Regions from separate parts of the Paenibacillus ihbetae genome, predicted to be linked through region 2. Evidence: riboswitches for the same ligand, from Rfam matches in the RefSeq annotation. Region 2 holds a riboswitch; each other region holds the start of a gene.
The links. A riboswitch is a leader RNA that binds a small molecule or an ion and turns the genes downstream of it on or off. The one in region 2 is predicted to bind cyclic di-AMP.
Positions count from the first base shown of each region.

Region 1: another riboswitch for cyclic di-AMP. It lies ahead of BBD41_RS14225 (resuscitation-promoting factor); the one in region 2 lies ahead of BBD41_RS12580 (hypothetical protein).
Region 3: another riboswitch for cyclic di-AMP. It lies ahead of BBD41_RS16280 (APC family permease); the one in region 2 lies ahead of BBD41_RS12580 (hypothetical protein).
Region 4: another riboswitch for cyclic di-AMP. It lies ahead of BBD41_RS19120 (TrkH family potassium uptake protein); the one in region 2 lies ahead of BBD41_RS12580 (hypothetical protein).

Region 1 covers NZ_CP016809.1:3,181,872-3,186,459, forward strand. The annotation lists gene rsmA (16S rRNA (adenine(1518)-N(6)/adenine(1519)-N(6))-dimethyltransferase RsmA) at 1-458, opposite strand, end outside; gene rnmV (ribonuclease M5) at 460-1,008, opposite strand; gene BBD41_RS14225 (resuscitation-promoting factor) at 1,236-2,426, opposite strand; cyclic di-AMP (ydaO/yuaA leader) riboswitch at 2,703-2,916, opposite strand; gene BBD41_RS14230 (TatD family hydrolase) at 3,129-3,896, opposite strand; gene BBD41_RS14235 (HD domain-containing protein) at 4,057-4,588, opposite strand, start outside.
Region 2 covers NZ_CP016809.1:2,805,370-2,809,957, reverse strand. The annotation lists gene BBD41_RS12590 (serine hydrolase domain-containing protein) at 1-70, shown strand, start outside; gene BBD41_RS12585 (proline dehydrogenase family protein) at 431-1,351, shown strand; cyclic di-AMP (ydaO/yuaA leader) riboswitch at 1,986-2,159, shown strand; gene BBD41_RS12580 (hypothetical protein) at 2,291-2,701, shown strand; gene kdpF (K(+)-transporting ATPase subunit F) at 2,857-2,934, shown strand; gene kdpA (potassium-transporting ATPase subunit KdpA) at 2,965-4,588, shown strand, end outside.
Region 3 covers NZ_CP016809.1:3,671,525-3,676,112, reverse strand. The annotation lists gene BBD41_RS16285 (molybdopterin-containing oxidoreductase family protein) at 1-840, opposite strand, end outside; cyclic di-AMP (ydaO/yuaA leader) riboswitch at 1,382-1,564, shown strand; gene BBD41_RS16280 (APC family permease) at 1,742-3,568, shown strand; gene BBD41_RS16275 (amino acid permease) at 3,867-4,588, shown strand, end outside.
Region 4 covers NZ_CP016809.1:4,283,868-4,288,455, forward strand. The annotation lists gene BBD41_RS19115 (CPBP family intramembrane glutamic endopeptidase) at 1-1,393, opposite strand, end outside; cyclic di-AMP (ydaO/yuaA leader) riboswitch at 1,685-1,831, shown strand; gene BBD41_RS19120 (TrkH family potassium uptake protein) at 1,895-3,235, shown strand; gene BBD41_RS19125 (potassium channel family protein) at 3,252-3,926, shown strand; gene BBD41_RS19130 (LysR family transcriptional regulator) at 3,949-4,588, opposite strand, start outside.

The DNA of each region.
Region 1 (4,588 bases), 380 kb from region 2:
ACAATATTCTCCAGCGGGAGCTTCTCCTCCAGCAGCTTCATCAGAATCGGGGTCGTCACGTAATACGGCAGGTTGGCTACAACGCTTACCTTCTTTACCTCGGCGAAATCCTCGCGGAACAGCTCGTGCAGATCCACCTTAAGCACGTCTCCGTGATGAACTTTCACGTTATCATAAGGCTCCAGTACTTCTTTAAGGATCGGAATCAGTCGCTGGTCGATCTCCACTGCGGTAACGGCTCCTGCCATTTGCGCAAGCTTCTCCGTCAGCGCCCCGATGCCGGGTCCAATCTCAAGCGCCCCTTTCTCTTGATCAAGCCCTGCGGCCTCCACAATCTTGCCCAAAATATTCTGGTCGATCAGAAAATTCTGCCCCAGGCTCTTCTTAAAGGAGAAGCCATGGCGGGCAATGATCTCCTTCGTACGTCTAGGTGTCGATATATCTTCCATCCGGTTCATCTCAGCTTTGGCCTCCCTCTTCCAGCTGCGCTAACGCCGCCAGAAACTCTTCACGCGATATTTGAAACATCGCCAAACGTTTATGGAACTGCTTGGAGTTGCAATACCCGATACCCAGTACATTCCCCATGAACATTCTCCGGGCTGCAGCGTCCGGATGAGCCGTCAGCCCCGCATCGATCAGATCCTCCAGGCTGATCTGGCTCTCCGCCCCCTCAAACGAGGTGTGGACGCGGTCCAGGGCATGCCGTATGGCCTCCGGCGATGCATTCTCGACTCCGATATCGCCCTTGCGCGTCGCATCCGCCTCCGGAATGAAGGCGTGCTTGCAGCCGGGGACATGACGGTCGATGATTTTGCGTATCCGCTCCCCTGCATGATCGGGGTCTGTCAGGATGATTACCCCCCTGCGCTCCTTTGCGAGGGCAATACGGCGCAGCGTATGCTTATTAATAGCAGAGCCGCCGGTCTCGATCGTGTCGGCATCCACCGCACGCTTGATCGCTACCGTATCGTCCCTGCCTTCAACCACAATCACTTCACGGATCATAACGTTCTCTCTTCCTTCCCAAAAGGACACATACATACATACATACATACAGCCAGTCCAACCGTTCTCAATGAACCGGCCCAGCCTTATCCATGCGGCGGTAGGCTCAAAATGACCGAAACGCCGCAAAACAAAAGAAGAGGAGTTTCTCCTCTTCTTCATTATGATCTATTATAAGCTAAATTCGTTAGCATTAGAATGGCAATGTCATTAGAAAATGGGATTCATTAGTTCACATCAGGCTTTACGGGACCGATCACATAAACGGTGCGGCCCGATTTCCGGCCAAAGTTCATGGCCGCTTTCAGCGAATCGTAATACACATCAATTTTATGTCCCTTAATCGCTCCGCCGGTATCCTCTGCGCGGCGGAAGCCGATGCCTTCGATATACACCCACCAGCCAATCGGAATGACGCTCGGATCAACCGCGATCGTACGACCCTCGGTTACCCGTGTTCCGGAAGCCGTACGGGTTCCGATTCCCTCCTGCTCGGCGGAATATGCAGTCATCGAAACATTGTTCAGCACTTTCTGGTATTTGAAATCAACACCCGCTCTGGAGATGACATTATTCTCCGTCGCTTTGGCGGTGGACACCTTTCTTGTGCCCGTAAGCTTCGCCGGGGCAGATTTCACATTCGGAGTCGCTGCCGCCTGAAGCACAACAGGTTTCTCAACCTTCTTCGTACCTACGGCGATAATTTTGTCCTTCGTCTTACGCTCAACCTCTTGCGAGACCTTTGTCTTGGATACCAGCTTGCCGTTATGGTACACCTTCTCGTAGTGATGTACGAGAACGCCCGGCTCACCACGCTGAATGACACGGTTATCGCCGCGCTCCAGCGACGGATCCGCGGTCTTGATGACGCGGAACTCGCGGTTCTCCTTCTCCGCTACGGTCTGCTTCGTAACCCGAACGACTTGAATGTTCATATCGCTGGTAAGCTTCGTGTCCTGTGACGGCTTTACTATATCTTCACCCTTGATCGTAATGCCAGCTTCTTTGAGTACACTATCGACCGTGTCCTGGGTCGTGAAAATGGTTTTGGTGGTGCCCCCTACTGTTACTTTAACTGGGATTGCACGGTCAATGATAATCCGGTCCCCATCCTGGATCGTCCCGTTTAAAGGCATCGAGACCTGATCCTGCGGATTCAGTGTGATCGCTTGCTCATCCAGCAATTCCTGAAGCAACGATCCTCTGGTTTCTACCGTGGTTACGCGGCCATCGACCACAATTTGAACTTGCTTGCCCGATTGATCATGGATAACCAGCGATACGAGTAGTGATACCGTAACAGCCCCCATGGCGCCGAGCATCATCAATTGACGCAAATTCTCATGCTTCCATCGCAATGCGTAAGACATGCTGGATGATTGTGATTCATGGGTTTCTTCAGGTTGAAAAATGCCCACTATTCCATCCTCCTTCATAGTCCCGCCGTCTTAGGTAACGCATGAATGCATTTGACGTGACTATAGCAGTTATTCTCGCAAGGCGTGCTGCTATCTATCTAACGCCCTGCGTCAATCCCCGTCTTCCCGTTCACCACTAGGAATCACCTCCTGTTTACCAACAGTATGACGAAACCTACTCCAATATTCAAAAATAAAAGAAGCCAGCGTGAAAGAGTACTAGAGGCTCTAACGTGGCTTCCTGATGATTGAAATCATGGAAATGGTATGCACGAGAATTCCCCTCTTACTTCGCTTACGGAGTTAGCTGTCGGGTTCGGACGTAAGAGAGACGCCCTAGCTCCGGTCGCCCGCTCATGGCGAGGACCTTCACATTCACCCCAAAGACCCGATAAAGAAATCATATACGGCTCATGCACGACAGTTTACGATGCACGGCAGTATCGGTTCCCCCGTTCCCCAGACTTCGGAGATTAAGCGAGACGGTTCATGAAATATGATCGCTGAAGTTTACAGCTTTGCAAACTTGCAGCTTCTTATCACTGAAAAGATGATATCCTGTTTCCATGCAGGTTGTAAAGGAACAATCAAGCACATTTTTTGATGTAAAAGGTTAAAAAATTGTAAAACAATCGTCTTTTCAGGTTAAAAAACTTTAATTAATCGCAATTCCTCACTTTTTCATCGCTTTTGCTCTCGTTTTCACGAAATACCAAATCGTTCCAGCGCGTTTCTCGTGGTAATTTGGACCAGTTCATCGAAGGACATGCCCCGAATTTCGGCTGCCGTCTCGGCCACCAATTTCACATAAGCGGACTCGTTTCGCTTCCCTCGGAAGGGGTGCGGAGTCAGGTAAGGCGAGTCCGTTTCAATGAGAAGGCGATCTAGCGGAACCTTGGCCAGAACCTCCTTCGGCTGCTTGGCATTTTTGAACGTGATCGGTCCGCCGAACGAAATATGAAAGCCCATATCCAGGCACAGCTTAGCCGTTTCCCAGCTGCCCGAGAACGAATGCATCACGCCGCCAACCTCATGAGCCTTCTCTTCCTTCAAAATCTTCACGATATCCTCATGCGCATCGCGATTATGAATCACAATCGGCATTCGGAGCTCCCGGGCCAGACCGATTTGGCTGCGCAGCACCCGGTGCTGCACCTCCTTCGGGGATGTATCCCAGTGATAATCGAGGCCGATCTCCCCGATCGCAACAACTTTCTCATGGCTGCAGAGCGAAGCGATCCATTCCAGGTCGCCCTCCTCCATCGTGATCGCATCCACGGGATGCCAGCCTACCGCCGCATATATAAAATCATACGTCTCCGCCAGCTTCATCGTGGTCGGAATCGTTTCGCGATTAAAACCGATATTGATCATCCGGCTGACGCCGGCTTCAAGCGCCCGGGCAATCGTCTCCTCCCGGTCCTCGTCGAATTGGGGAGCATCCAGATGGGTATGCGTGTCGAACAGCATGTTCTCTCCCTCTCCTTTCTTGTCGATCCTTGATCGTATCTTTCCTGCACAAAACCTTTAGCATTCCGTTCGATGGTTGTCCAATATCATTGCTCTGATGGCGGCAACCTTAAGACGGATTTATCTTTATCCTGATCCAAGTACCCTAAAATAAGGGGACTCATCCCTGACGGCGGAATAAATCAGCAATTTCGGCCGGCATCCGGTCAAGCAGCGGCTCCACTCTCTCCTCCGGGTAATACAGATAATTCCGGCCCTTATGGATCCCGCTAATGGAGCGCACGATATCGGACACCTCGGAGATTTCCCGAAGCTGGTCATGCCGGTCCAACAGCAGAATTTGCTTCTCGTTCAGCGGCATGCCCGAATGAAACTTATCATAAGGAAGATCGGTCGGAAAATCAATCTCCAGATCATATGCGGGATCAAGACCCGCATCCCGAAATGCCTGGCGGACGGCGTCGATTGTCTCCGGATTGCCGGTGTCGATTTCTATATATTTATAGAGCTTCCGATGGATAAATCGGCCGCATATTTCGCTAAGGAGCGGATCGCTCTCGGACGTCCATTGCAGGAATGCCGTCTGAATGAGCGCCTCATCCAGACGCAGATACTCCTGTACGGTCAAGCTGCCTTCGAACAGAGCCGGCAGCGGTTCGATCATGAACCGGAACGCATAGCCTGCTTCATAG
Region 2 (4,588 bases):
ATCGGTCAACGTATCGTTTGGAGACCCGGGACTTAAGCCGATTACGGGCCGAGCAAGGGAAGAGCAGTAAGGAGGCTAAGCGCGTCCTGATGCGGCGGCTTGGCGCGAACCGTAGAATAGCTTGAAATAGCAATTCATTAGCAATATGGAACGCTCGAGGATATTTCCCTGAGCGTTTTTATTCGTGTTTTTTCTTCAAGGACTGTTTAAAAAGACGAGGGATCACCCCCAGGTCTAATATACCACCAATTACCAACGCATCGACGCTAGCGCTATATCGGCAATCTTCAACACCCTCTGTGAACTCGCATTGTTATGTAACGGCAATTTCTCACCAAGCCGAAGGAATGTCCACTTCGCATGATGCGACCTTTTTTGCATATGAGTTAAGGTAGAGCGCATTTTACTCCGAGAAGAGGGTGAGGCATGCATGGACGGGACTGAGCTTTACCGGAAAGTCGTGTTGACGGTGTCGGGGAACCGGCTGGTGAAATGGCTGTCGCTTCGTTACGGCAAAAAATTAGCGGGCAGATTCATTGCGGGAGATACGCTGGAAGAGGCACTCGATGAGATCGAAAGGCTGAACGGGAAGGGGATCTTGGTAACGCTGGATCATCTGGGAGAGGGCATAACTTCGCTGACGGAGGCTTCGGCCTACCGGGCGGAATATATTCGGCTTGTGGAGGGCATCGCCAACCGGGGAGTTCAATCGAATGTGTCGCTGAAGCCGACGCAGATGGGCTTGGCGCTCGATCCGCAGGCGGCATACGAGAACATTAGAGCGGTGGTCCGGGCGGCCCAAAAGCATGGCAACTTCGTTCGGCTGGACATGGAGGACTCGCCGTACACTCAGGCCACGATCGATATGACGCTGCGGCTTCATAAGGAGGGGTTGACCCATGTGGGAACGGTCATCCAGGCCTATCTGTACCGTTCCGAGGAAGACGTCCGGATGCTGACGAAGGAAGGGGTGAAACTCCGCCTGGTTAAGGGGGCTTATAAGGAGCCGGGAACGATTGCGTATCAGAAGAAGCAGGAGATCATCGGCAATTATAAAAATTTAATCAAGCTTCAGCTGGATCAAGGGGCCTATACCGCTGTTGCGACCCATGATAACAACATCATCGATTGGGTCAAAGTATTTGCAGAGCAGAACCGGATCAAGAAGGATGCGTTCGAGTTTCAAATGCTGTACGGGCTGCGCATGAAAGACCAGGCCCGGCTAGCGCAGGACGGTTACCGAATAAGATGCTACATGCCGTACGGCACGATGTGGTACCCGTATTTTACCCGCCGTATTGCAGAGAAGCCGGCCAATCTGATGATGGTGCTGAAGAATATGTTCAAGTGATTTGGGAAGCGAAAAAGCGGGCGACGATGCCGGTAGGGAAACGATGCGATTACAATCATAACTTGAAGTATAAGAACGCGCCGCCGATCCATGGGGGCGCGTTCTTGGCTTGAAGTCGGAAGTCGATTAGCATTCCGTTTGTCGTTGTATTTTTCTGAAAAACGGCGAAAACAACGAAGGAAAGCGTGTACATATAGGTAAGGCTTTCATTATTGCCATTCCATCGCTTTATATCGCATTCTAGCTAAGAAATGGTGAAATAGAGAGGAATGGCGCGTATGGAGAAGATAATCGGGGATGATGGGAACATTCCGGATTGAACCAGTTTCATAATGCTCTCCACGGGTTTTCGTCTGCATTTACTTCCCGAATCGCCGGTCGTATGATACGAACTATGAATTGACCTGATGCTTTCCGGAAGCTGGGCAGGGCGGCCTGATACCGCCGTGGAAGCCGGCCAGTGTGGGAGCTGCGGCCATCCATCGGAGAAAGGGCGTATACCGAAGACCGCCATGGGGTCCTTCGGCTCGTACTAGCGTCAAGCGCCTCTCACCGCTTGATTCTCGGCTGAGCCGTTTTGACAGTTTTCGATAATATCAGGGTCAATCATTAACCGAATACACGCAGCTCGCTAGATTCATTTTCGCTGAGTCCTTGAATGAAAAAGGAGCGGGGGAACCAATCGGGAGACGCGATTTCGCGCGTCTCTCCGGGGTGAATCCCATAGGCAAGATAACGGTCTATGGGTAGGGCGACTCTCACGCCCGAATCCGTCAGCTAACCTCGTAAGCGTATCGAGAGAGGCAACGATTGTCGTGACTTGACGAAGCCGCGGTGTTTTTTCGCCGCGCCTTTTAGGAAGAAGCCGCGGGAAGAGTTCTTCTCCTCCCCAGGCTTCTTTTTTGTTGCCTTCTCCGACGGACACAAGGAGGAGAACGTATGGAAAAACAGCAAGACACGATTCTGATATCCGCGCCGACCAAGGCTGGGGAAGCATTCATCCGCCAATTATTACTAAGTGAGATCCCGTTCGCCGTTCTGGTAAACAACCGGGCAGAGGGGGAGAGGGCGAGCAGGCTCGGATGCAAGGATGTCATCCTGATCGACACGCGAGACGAGCAGACCTGGGTGCTTCCCGAGCGGCCGATCGGCAAGGTGTTTCTGTTTGAGAACAGCTTGAACCTCTGCTGCCGCTACTTGCGCATATGCCGGACATGGACCTCGGCTTCGATCTATGTTGTTACTCATTCCGGCAATCCAAGGCTGATTTACAGAGGGCTTGGCGCGGACGTCGTGCTGCACACAAACCATGACCGCGTCGATTTCCTGATCGCCGCACTTTTAGACTAGTTACCGGAAAGAGCTGTTTTTACGGCTAACCGCCAAGGAGGGATAACAATGCAGGATGTATACATGCTGCTTCTGCTAGGTGCAACCTACGGGCTGTTCCGGCTGTTCATAAGCTGGTGCGGCCGCATCATTCAAGAGTCGGAGGGTGACCGGCCATGACGCTGATTTTGATATTGACCGCTGCGTTATTTTTATATTTGGTTTATGCGCTGATTCATCCCGAAAAATTTTAAGACTCAACATAAAGGGGGAAGCCGCTTATCATGGGCATCGTACAAATTGCCGTCGTCATCCTGGTTCTGCTGCTGCTCGTCAAGCCGCTTGGAACCTACCTCTATCTCGTGTTTCGCAATGAACCCGGCGGCACGGACAAATGGTTCTCTTGGGCAGAACGCCCGATATTTGCCCTCATCGGACTCAAGGAACGCAAAGGGATGAGCTGGAAGGGCTATGCGATCAGCTTCCTGCTCACCAATATCATCCTGGTCGGAGCAGGGTATGCCATCCTCCGTTTTCAACACGTGCTGCCGTGGAATCCGAACGGCATCGAGAACATGGAGCCGACGCTGTCGCTCAACACAATTATAAGCTTCATGACCAATACGAATTTGCAGCACTATAGCGGGGAGTCGGGCCTCTCTTACTTTTCCCAGATGGCCGTGATCATCATGATGATGTTCACGTCCGCTGCCACCGGGCTTTGCGTTGCCATTGCCTTTATCCGGGCCGTGACGATGAAAGGCGCTACGGTCGGGAACTTCTTCGAAGACTTCGTGAAAGCCATGACCCGTGTGTTCATCCCGGCGGCCTTCCTTATTGCCATGCTGCTGGTGGCATTGCAGGTGCCGCAGACGTTAAAGCCGACCATTAGCGTAACGACGCTTTCGGGATCAGAGCAGCAGATCGCGGTCGGCCCGGTAGCCGCGCTTGAGTCGATCAAGCACTTGGGAACGAACGGCGGCGGCTATATGGGAGCCAATTCCGCGCATCCGTTCGAGAATCCATCCCCGTTGACGAACGTGATCGAAATATTGTGCATGTGGAGTTTCGGGGCTGCCCTGGCTTACACCTTCGGATTGTTCGCCAAGAGCCGCAAGCAGGGCTGGATCGTGTTCTCTGTCATGATGACGCTGTTCATCGGTTTTCTAACCCTGAACTATGCGGCCGAATCAAGCGGAAATCCAGCGCTGAACCGGCTCGGGATTGATGCGTCGCAAGGCAGTATGGAAGGCAAGGAGGTCCGCTTTGGCATTCCGCAATCCTCCTTGTTTACGACCGTGACAACCGCGGCTACCACCGGATCGGTCAACAACATGCACGACACCCTGACCCCGCTTGGGGGCATCACGCCGCTGGCGCTAATGATGCTTAATTCCGTTTTTGGCGGCAAGGGTGTCGGCTTGATGAACATGCTTATGTACGCGATTCTCGCCGTATTTCTGGCCGGGCTGATGGTCGGGCGAACACCCGAATTTCTCGGCAGGAAGATTGAAGCGAAGGAAATGAAGCTGATTGCCGTCGTGATCCTGGTGCACCCGTTCATCATTCTGGCACCTACGGCGCTCGCGCTGATGACGGGTGCGGGTCAATCAGGCATTACGAACGCAGGGTTCCACGGCATCTCCCAGGTGTTGTATGAATATACGTCTTCGGCAGCGAACAACGGGTCGGGGTTTGAAGGTCTTGCAGATAACACGCCGTTTTGGAACGTGACAACCGGGCTGGTCATGCTGCTGGGCCGTTATATTTCGATGATCGCATTGCTGGCGGTCGGCGGATCTCTGTTGCGGAAGCAGCGGGTGCCGGAGACGCCGGGAACGTTCCGTACTGATAACGGGTTGTTCGCCGGCATTCTGATTGCCGTCGTGCTGATTATCGGCGCGCTGA
Region 3 (4,588 bases), 870 kb from region 2:
GTATTCCGGCGTATACGTCTTCACATGCTCCCGCAGCTCCTCATGACCGATCGTATAACGCTCCATGAACGCTTCATCCGCCAGCCCGTCGCGGAACAGGACGTGCATGATCCCGACGGCAAGCGCGGCATCCGTGCCGGGATGCAGCGGGATGAACCAGTCCGCCCATTGGCCGGTCTGATTTTTGTGAACATCGATGACGACGACCTTCGCGCCCCGCTTTCGCGCTTTTTCAGCCAGCACCACCTGGTGCATATTCGTGCTGACGATATTCCCGCCCCAGACGATGATGACATCGGCGTTCACCGTATCTTCGGGGACCGTTCCCCCGTTGAAGCCCATGACCGATTTCCAGCCTTCGTTTCCGGCCGAATTGCAGATGGACTGCTTCAGCTTGCTGGCGCCCAGCCTGTTGAAGAAACGGCGGTCCATGCCGTCTACGCTCAAGATGCCCATATTGCCGTAGAAGCTGTAGGGCAGGATGCTTTCAGGGCCATCCGATTCAATCAGCGCCTTGTACCGGTCCGTGATTTCCCGGATCGCCTCGTCCCAGCTGATCCGCTCAAATAATCCGGCCCCTTTAGGGCCTGTCCGGCGCAGCGGATACAGCACACGCTCCGGATGGTAGACCCGGTGAGCCATGTTGCGGACTTTATTGCAGATCGCGCCTTGCGTGATCGGATGGTCGGGGTTGCCCGTAACCTTTACGATTTTGCCGTTCTCTTTATGCAGCAGCAGGCTGCAAGTATCCGGACAATCCAACGGGCAAACCGCCGGAAATACGCCATATTCCTGATGAATCACTTTGTCCTCTCCCCCTTGTGCTTCAGCCTCAATCATATCCCCTTATCTTAAAAAAAATCAGCCCCATCGTAAAGTCATACATTTTTTTCTAAAGATGTGATTCAGCGCTCGACCTCCCGGGTATATTTCTATCGAGAGCAAGGATGAGAAACCCAGACCCTTTCTCCTCCTCGCCATATCATGGACCACTCCCAAAAAATTCGCCATGCTTGTATCTCCTCCCCCGAGATACGGCATGGCGAATTTACGTTACGGCCGGCTCAAGATGCGGCCGCGAATGCTCTCTTCGGCTTGCTTCTTCGATAGGAGCATCCTCTTTTATCTGCACGCCTACCTTCTTCCCCTCACCGCGTTTTCTGCTTTCCCTACCGCGCTTTCAGTTTCCAAATCTTCGCATACAGTGATTTATTGCGTAAATCCGCAAAATAATGATCCCGCGAAAGTCCGTATCCCATGTAATCGCTTACGTCCCATCCATTTGGCTCCCTTCTGCCGAAAATAGCGGCAAAAGGCCGTTTTACAATCGAATCCCGCAGGCGTAATATACTATTCAGATTTCAAATCCAATATGAATCTCACAGTTGATTCGCCGAATTTCCAGGAAGGAAAACGGGGGAACCGAAGCGTATGCCTGCCGAAGCGGCAGCCATACTATGGGGTGAATCCTGAATAGCCGCGGCATGTCCCGAGCGGCATCAGGTAGGGCGACTCTCGCGCCCGAATCCGACAGCTAACCTCGTAGGCGTTAATGGGAGGGTTGTGAACTTGTGCAAAAAAACACAGGCTCTAACCTGTGTTTTTTCTATGCCAAAAATCGAAAATTCGAAACGGAGATGCATCCCATGACCGGCTCTTGACCATTCACCCAAGCTCATAATTTTACGCTTTTCTGGGGGATAAACGACCCAAAAACCAAATCGAATCGGTGGTGAACACGATGTTATCTTCCATCAAGCGCTTCCTCATCGGAAGACCGCTCAAGTCCAATGAATTAGGCGATCAGAAGCTGAATAAAACGAAGGCCCTGGCGATTTTGTCGTCTGATGCCTTGTCATCCGTCGCCTACGGCCCCGAGCAAATTCTGCTGGTGCTGATGACCGTCGGCGCCGCGGCCTATTGGTATTCTATCCCGATCGCCATCGGCGTGCTCGTCCTATTGCTGGCATTGATCCTATCCTATAGACAGATCATATTCTCCTATCCGCAGGGCGGCGGAGCCTATGTCGTGTCGAAACGAAATCTGGGCATGTATCCCGGCCTCGTTGCCGGAGGCTCCTTGCTCGTCGACTATATCCTAACGGTGGCGGTCAGCGTATCGGCCGGTACGGATGCGATTACGTCGGCTTTTCCCGAGCTGCGTCCCTATAATGTCGGGATCGCCGTACTGTTCGTCCTGTTTCTTACCGTGCTGAACTTGCGGGGCGTGACGGAATCCGCCTCGATCCTGGCCTATCCGGTCTACCTGTTCGTGCTGGCCTTGTTTATTCTGATTGGCGTCGGTCTCTACGATATCGCAACCGGCCACGCTTCGCCGGAGCTGCACACCAAGATCGGCACGCCCGTCGCCGGACTGAGCCTGTTTCTGCTCCTGCGGGCGTTCGCTTCAGGCAGCTCCGCGCTCACCGGGGTTGAAGCCATATCCAACGCCATTCCGAACTTCAAGGAGCCTGCGCCGAACAACGCCGCCAAAACCCTGGCCGCGATGGGCTCCCTGCTCGCCCTGTTATTTTCGGGAATCGTCTTCCTGGCCTATTATTACGGGGTCAGTCCCAGCGAAGAGGTGACGGTTGTCTCCCAAATCGCCGAGCATACCTTCGGCCGGAACGCGCTGTATTATTTCATCCAGGGGACCACGGCGTTAATTCTGATCCTGGCGGCCAACACGGGGTATTCGGCATTTCCTCTGCTGGCCGTCAACCTGGCGAAGGATAAGTTCATCCCGCGGATGTTCACGGTCCGGGGGGACCGCTTGGGGTATTCCAACGGCATCATTATCCTCGGTCTTCTGTCCATCGTGCTGATCCTGGCCTTCGAGGGCAAGACCGAGCATCTGATCCCGTTGTACGCCGTCGGCGTATTCATTCCGTTTACCTTGTCGCAGACGGGGATGATGGTGAAGTGGCTTCGCGAGAAGCCTCCAGGCTGGCTCCCCAAGCTGGTCATTAACACGACGGGAGCCGTTATCAGCTTTGCGGTAACGTTGATCTTTTTCCTCACGAAATTCGCCCAGGTGTGGTCGGTGCTCCTGTTTCTGCCGCTCATCATCTGGATCTTCACCCGGATTCGGAATCACTATGAAGCGGTCGCCGATCAGCTCCGGATTACGACCTGCGAGCCGGCAAAGCCGATCGAGGGCAACATTATTATCGTACCGGTAGCCGGCATTACGCATGTGGTGGAGAACTCGCTCAATTATGCCAAATCGCTGTCCGCCGACCAGATTATCGCCGTTTACGTGAACTTCGAACGAGAAGACCAGATTGCCTTCGAGGAAAAATGGAAGAAGTGGCAGCCGGACGTCCGGCTGGTGACGCTGCATTCGCCATATCGCAGCATCATCTCGCCGCTGACCAAATTCATCGACATGGTACAGCGCAAGGCCAGCGAGTCGGACTACCAGGTGACGGTCGTCATTCCACAGTTCATTCCGAAGAAGGGGTGGCACAACTTCCTGCACAACCAGTCCAGCCTGCTCATTCGCGCTCATCTGCTGTACCGGCGGGATGTTATTCTTACGACGGTTCCTTATCATCTGAAGAAATAGCTGCAGCCCGGCCCCCCATGGGGGGGACGGGCTTTTTTCTGCCTCTGCGCCCGGTTTTGCATCCCGCATCCGATCACAGGCGGCTGATGCTGTTTCTTCTGAGTTAAAGCGAAAGGGAGCGGGTATTTAACCGGAGGGAGGCGTACTCGCATGGCCCGCCGGCCCCTTCACTGTTGGCGTTTTTTCGGGACAGGCAGCCTAAGGCTTTCAAAGCATCTTATTTTTATTTATAATGTCGGAATGGATGGGTCATGCATCGGGGAAATCTATCTAAATAAACATCTAGGAGACTCCATTTATGAGCTTGAAACACAATCTGCTTCGCAAGAAGCCGATTCCGTCTTTGACAGGCGGAGAAGTGCGTTCCGCATTGAAAAAACAGCTTGGCGTCATGGACTTGATCGTCCTTGGCGTCGGTTCTATCGTGGGGACGGGAATTTTCGTATTAACCGGCGTGACGGCCGCCACCCATGCCGGTCCGGGACTGATCCTGTCATTCCTGCTGGCAGGTCTCGTATGCGCCTTCTGCGCACTGTGCTATGCCGAATTCGCATCTACCGTGCCGGTGGCCGGCAGCGCTTATACGTACAGCTACTCCGCGTTCGGGGAAGGACTCGCTTGGCTGATGGGCTGGGATTTGCTTCTGGAATACGGCTTCGCAAGCGCCCTCGTATCCAGCAGCTGGTCGGGGTATGTGCAGAGCATTCTGTCCGGTTTCAATATCCATCTTCCTGTCGCCATTACTAGTGCTTTCAACCCGGCGAAAGGCACGTATGTGGATGTGCCGGCGATCGTCATCGCCCTGTTGATTACATGGATCGTATCCCGGGGAGCGAAGGAATCGACCCGGCTCAACACCATCATGGTATATCTGAAGATAGCCGTCATCGTTCTGTTCATCGGTGTCGGAGTTTTCTACGTGAAGCCGGACAACTGGACGCCGTTCCTTCCGTTCGGCATCGAAGGGGTCATGACGGGGGCGGCCATCGCCTTCCTCGCATATATCGGCTTCGACGTCAT
Region 4 (4,588 bases), 1.5 Mb from region 2:
GGCCGAGCGCCCAGATGATCGAGGTGATCAAACTCGCGACAAAGGTGCTGCGCACGATCTTCTTCACCATTCTAATGCCGAACAGCCGGTATACCGCTTCCTCCGATATGCCTGCGAGCCAAGCCATCAGCGGAAACAGCCATGGATAGAGCATGTTGTAAGGGGACTGCGAGGCATCGGTCGTGGACCAGGTGTTCAAGGTCAGGCCGAGCGCGATGAAGATCAAGGACTGGATGCCGAGCAGAATGAGTGCCCACATATAGCCCACCTTCATGCTGTCCAGGACATAGCGCCCGTATCCGGGCTCCTTGGCCCGCGGCCACGGATTAAGCCCGTCTTCCTTCCGCCATAGGCCGCTTCCGCCGACAAGCGAGAAATAGAGCAGAGCGGAGAAGATGAGGGAATAAATGGCGTAGAAGATCATAATCCCGATGATCCCGGTCTCGGACATTCCTTGTGCCTTAAAGACCGGAACCAGGTTGTACGTATTCAGCATCTGGATGACAAACAACAGGACGGACAGCAGGATACCGCGCTTAAACGAGGTGTAGGCCCGGGTCTTGACGCTGTAGACGATGGCCAGGATACCGAGCACAAGCGTAAACAAACCGTAACCGACGAGCGTCAGCAGCGTTGCGTCCTGCGTCTGCTTGTTGACATAGGCGGTGTGCGCTGCCGGAACCGAGAATGCCGGCTCGAAGGAACGCAGCTTTCCATGCTCAAAGGTAAACGCCAGCTGCAGCCTCGAATCCCCGATCGCCGCTTCCGTGACGGTATACTTCAGCGTGGGTTCGCCTTCCCGGGTGGAGAGCTGGAGCTGCGTCGCATCATATCCGGCCCACTTGAGCCACGGCTCGGCGAGAGCCTGCTTCTCGGCCAGCGTCATGCCCTCCTCCACCAGGAGCAGCATTTGCTTGCGGACCTCCCCTTGATTCAGCTCGATCCGGTCGTAAACGGAGCGGGCGGAATCATAGGAAAATCCGGCGATGCCGGCATTTTGCATATGTACATCCACGTTCAGCGCATCGCCGCCCGGCAAGGTGAAGCGGACACGGTATACATCGTAAGGGTATTTGGCTCCGTAGCTCTTATTATAATCCCGGAGCTTCTTCTCTTTCGCCAAATATCCGTACAGCTCGGAGTTGGACTGGTATGTAACAAGCGTGTCTTCCCCTTCGGCAGCAGGAAATCCTAAATGCTCGCTCGCGAACCGTGACGCGGCTTGTGCAGCCTCCTCTTTGGAGATGATTTTCGGATAGGGCGTATCGGTTGACTCGAAGGAAGTGGATGGGAGTACCTGAAAAACAAGAAACAGGATCAGGCCGATAATGGCCGGGGCGATAAGCTTCTTCAGGTTAGGCGTCAGCTTCAAGGGCTCTGCGGCACGGTTCATGAAATTCCTCCTCTTGATTTTAGTGCTTTCCGATATGAATAACCGGCCCCGCAACATGCGGATCATAGAGTCAATATAACATACATATGAAGAACAAGCCCTGCTTATCCCAAAGCCCAATAATGAAATAAAACGCTGAAAATGAATGAAAGGTTTCGAAAACGTTAGAGAATGATATCCTTGTACTCTTGAATATGCCCAAATCGCCCTTATTTAAAGTCTTTTTGGTAAAAAAACGGCGTTGGGTTCCCTCCCGGATTGCGTTATAATCACATCATGCTTTCAAGGAACTGAATAGACCAGCCGAATTTCGTACTGAGAACGGGGGAACCATGTAATTGGGGTGAATTTCATGATCTCTTTCGGATCATGGATAGGGCGGCCTGTGATAATGCCCGAATCCGTCAGCTAACCTCGTAGGCTGCTGCACAGGAACCAGACCGTTAAGGGCACTGTTTTCCAGTGTCTTTTTTCGTTGATTTTTTTGGAGAAGGTGAAACATTGAACTCAAAATTGAATTGGCTTAAGCTGTCACCTCCGCAGATCCTTGCGCTCGGTTTTGCGGCGGCGATCCTGGTCGGAACCCTTCTGCTCATGCTGCCCGTATCCAGCAGGACCGGCGAACCGATCGCCTGGATTGACGCCATGTTTACGGCAGCTTCAGCCGTCTGTCTGACCGGGCTTGTCGTCGTGGATACAGGCACAAGCTTCAGTGCCTTCGGACATACGGTGATCCTCCTGCTCATTCAGCTCAGCGGGCTCGGGTTTATGACGATGGCAACCCTGTTCGCCCTGGTGTTTAAGCGCAAGATATCCCTCAAGGACCGGCTTGTTCTGCAGGAAGCGATGAATCAGTCCTCGATCGAAGGGATCGTTCGTTTAATCCGGCGGGTGTTTATCTATTCCCTGACCTTCGAGGCATGCGGAGCCTTACTATTTACTCTCCGCTGGGCATGGGATATGCCTATTGGAAAAGCCATTTATTTCGGCCTGTTCCATTCCGTTTCGCTGTTTAACAATGCGGGCTTCGATCTGTTCGGCGATTTTCATAGTCTCACCGGTTATGTCGATGATCCGCTGGTGAACATCGTATCCATGCTATTGATCATATCCGGCGGTATCGGGTTCGTTGTATTATCCGATTTGATCGATTTCCGTCAAAAAAGGAAGCTTTCGCTTCACTCCAAAGTCGTTCTCTCGATGTCGGGATCTTTGATATTTATCGGGGCGATCATCATATTCATTTTTGAGTTTACCAATCCGCTAACGCTGGGCTCCTTGGATGGGGGAGGCAGAGTGCTTGCCTCGTTCTTCCAGTCGGTCAGTCCGCGAACAGCGGGCGTAAATTCGATAGATATCGGCGGCCTCAGGCAAGCCACGCAATTTTTCATTATTATACTTATGTTTATCGGAGCGTCGCCTGGCTCGACGGGGGGCGGGATCAAGACGACAACCTTTATGGTTATGGTAGGGGCCGTGTTCGCGATGATGAGAGGGAGAGACGATATCGTTATGTTCCGGTATCGCCTGGCCCAGGAGCGCGTGCTTAAGGCGCTGACGATTGCGCTTCTGGCGCTGCTGCTCGTATTGACGGTGTCCATGATTCTGTCCACGACGGAGGATGCGGATTTCCTGGAGATTTTATTCGAAACGACCTCGGCCTTCGGCACCGTCGGCTTATCGATGGGCTTGACGCCAGATCTGACGGTGCTCGGCAAAATACTGATCAGCTTGACGATGTTTGCCGGACGTCTCGGTCCGTTGACGCTGGCTTATGCACTGGGGCCGAAAAAGGGTAAAGAATTGTATCGTTATCCGGAAGGCAAAATGATTATTGGATAAGGAGTATAGGAGAGACATGAAACCAAAGCAATTTGCAGTGATCGGTTTGGGGCGGTTCGGCTCGAGTCTGGCACTGGAACTGATGGAACTAGGCTATGAAGTTCTCGGCATTGACCGGAACGAAGAGGTCGTCGAGGATATGAGCGAGCATTTGACCCATACGGTGGTCGCGGATGCTACGGATGAGGAGATGCTGAAATCGCTCGGCATCCGCAATTTCGACTGCGGGATCGTCGCGATCGGAGACGATATCCAGATGAGCATTCTGTCCGCCATTCTGCTCAAGGAACTCGGTGTATCGACCGTCGTGGCCAAAGCGATTTCCGTGCTGCACGGCCGGGCGCTGCAGAAGCTGGGCGTGGACCGGGTCATCTTCCCGGAGCGGGATATGGGGATCCGTGTGGCTCACCAGCTGGTTACGCCGAATCTGCTCGACTATATCGAATTATCTAAGGATTATTTGATTGTGGAAATGACGGTAACCGATTGTATGGACGGCAAGACGTTAAGCGAACTGAACACGCGCGTCCGTTACGGTGTCACGGTGGTTGCCCTCAACAAGCGATCCGGCATTATCGTTGCGCCGACGGCGATGGACGTGGTTAATGCCGGCGATGTTATGGTCGTCATCGGCTCCAACGACAATGTGGAACGGTTTGAGACCGAAGTCGTGAATCTGCAGCAGAAATAATACAAAAAAACCTGACGAATTTCTAGGTCGTCAGGTTTTTTCGCTGCTTCTCTTCCGCAAGGCTCCGGAAGAGCACCTCGGTCTCGTTAATCCAGCGACGGGCGGCGCTGCTGAGCTCTGAAGCATCCCCGTAAATCAGGGATGTCGTCCGCCGCGTCTCCATGAGCGCGGGGATGTGAATGTCCACAAGCCCGTTGTCGGAGAGCAGCTGCGGACGGAGGTATGATTTCGGAAGCAGGGCCGCTGCTTTGCAGGTCGGGATCAAGCGGACGATCGCTTCGAAGGAATCGATCTCCATCCGAATATCAGGCATGATGCCCCACCGGTGAAACAGGTCGTCGGTCAGCTTACGGTACCAGGTGCCGGTCGAGAAAATAATCATCGGTAGTCCCTGCAGGTGCTCGACCTCGACATCCTCCAGCTCCGCCAGCGGATGGACGGCTGGAATGACGAGCTCCAAATGATCGTCAAACAGGGGAATGCAGTTGAGTCCCGGCTGGTTGATGGAAGAGGCAACGATGCCGACGTCTACCCGTTTATCCCTAACATAGGAAACGATCTCATGGGTTTTGCCGGTAATCAGCTTGATCTCCGCGGCGGGATGCCGCTCCATGAACGCATTGACGAGCGGGGGCAGCGTCGTCTGCAGCGTCGTCAGGCTC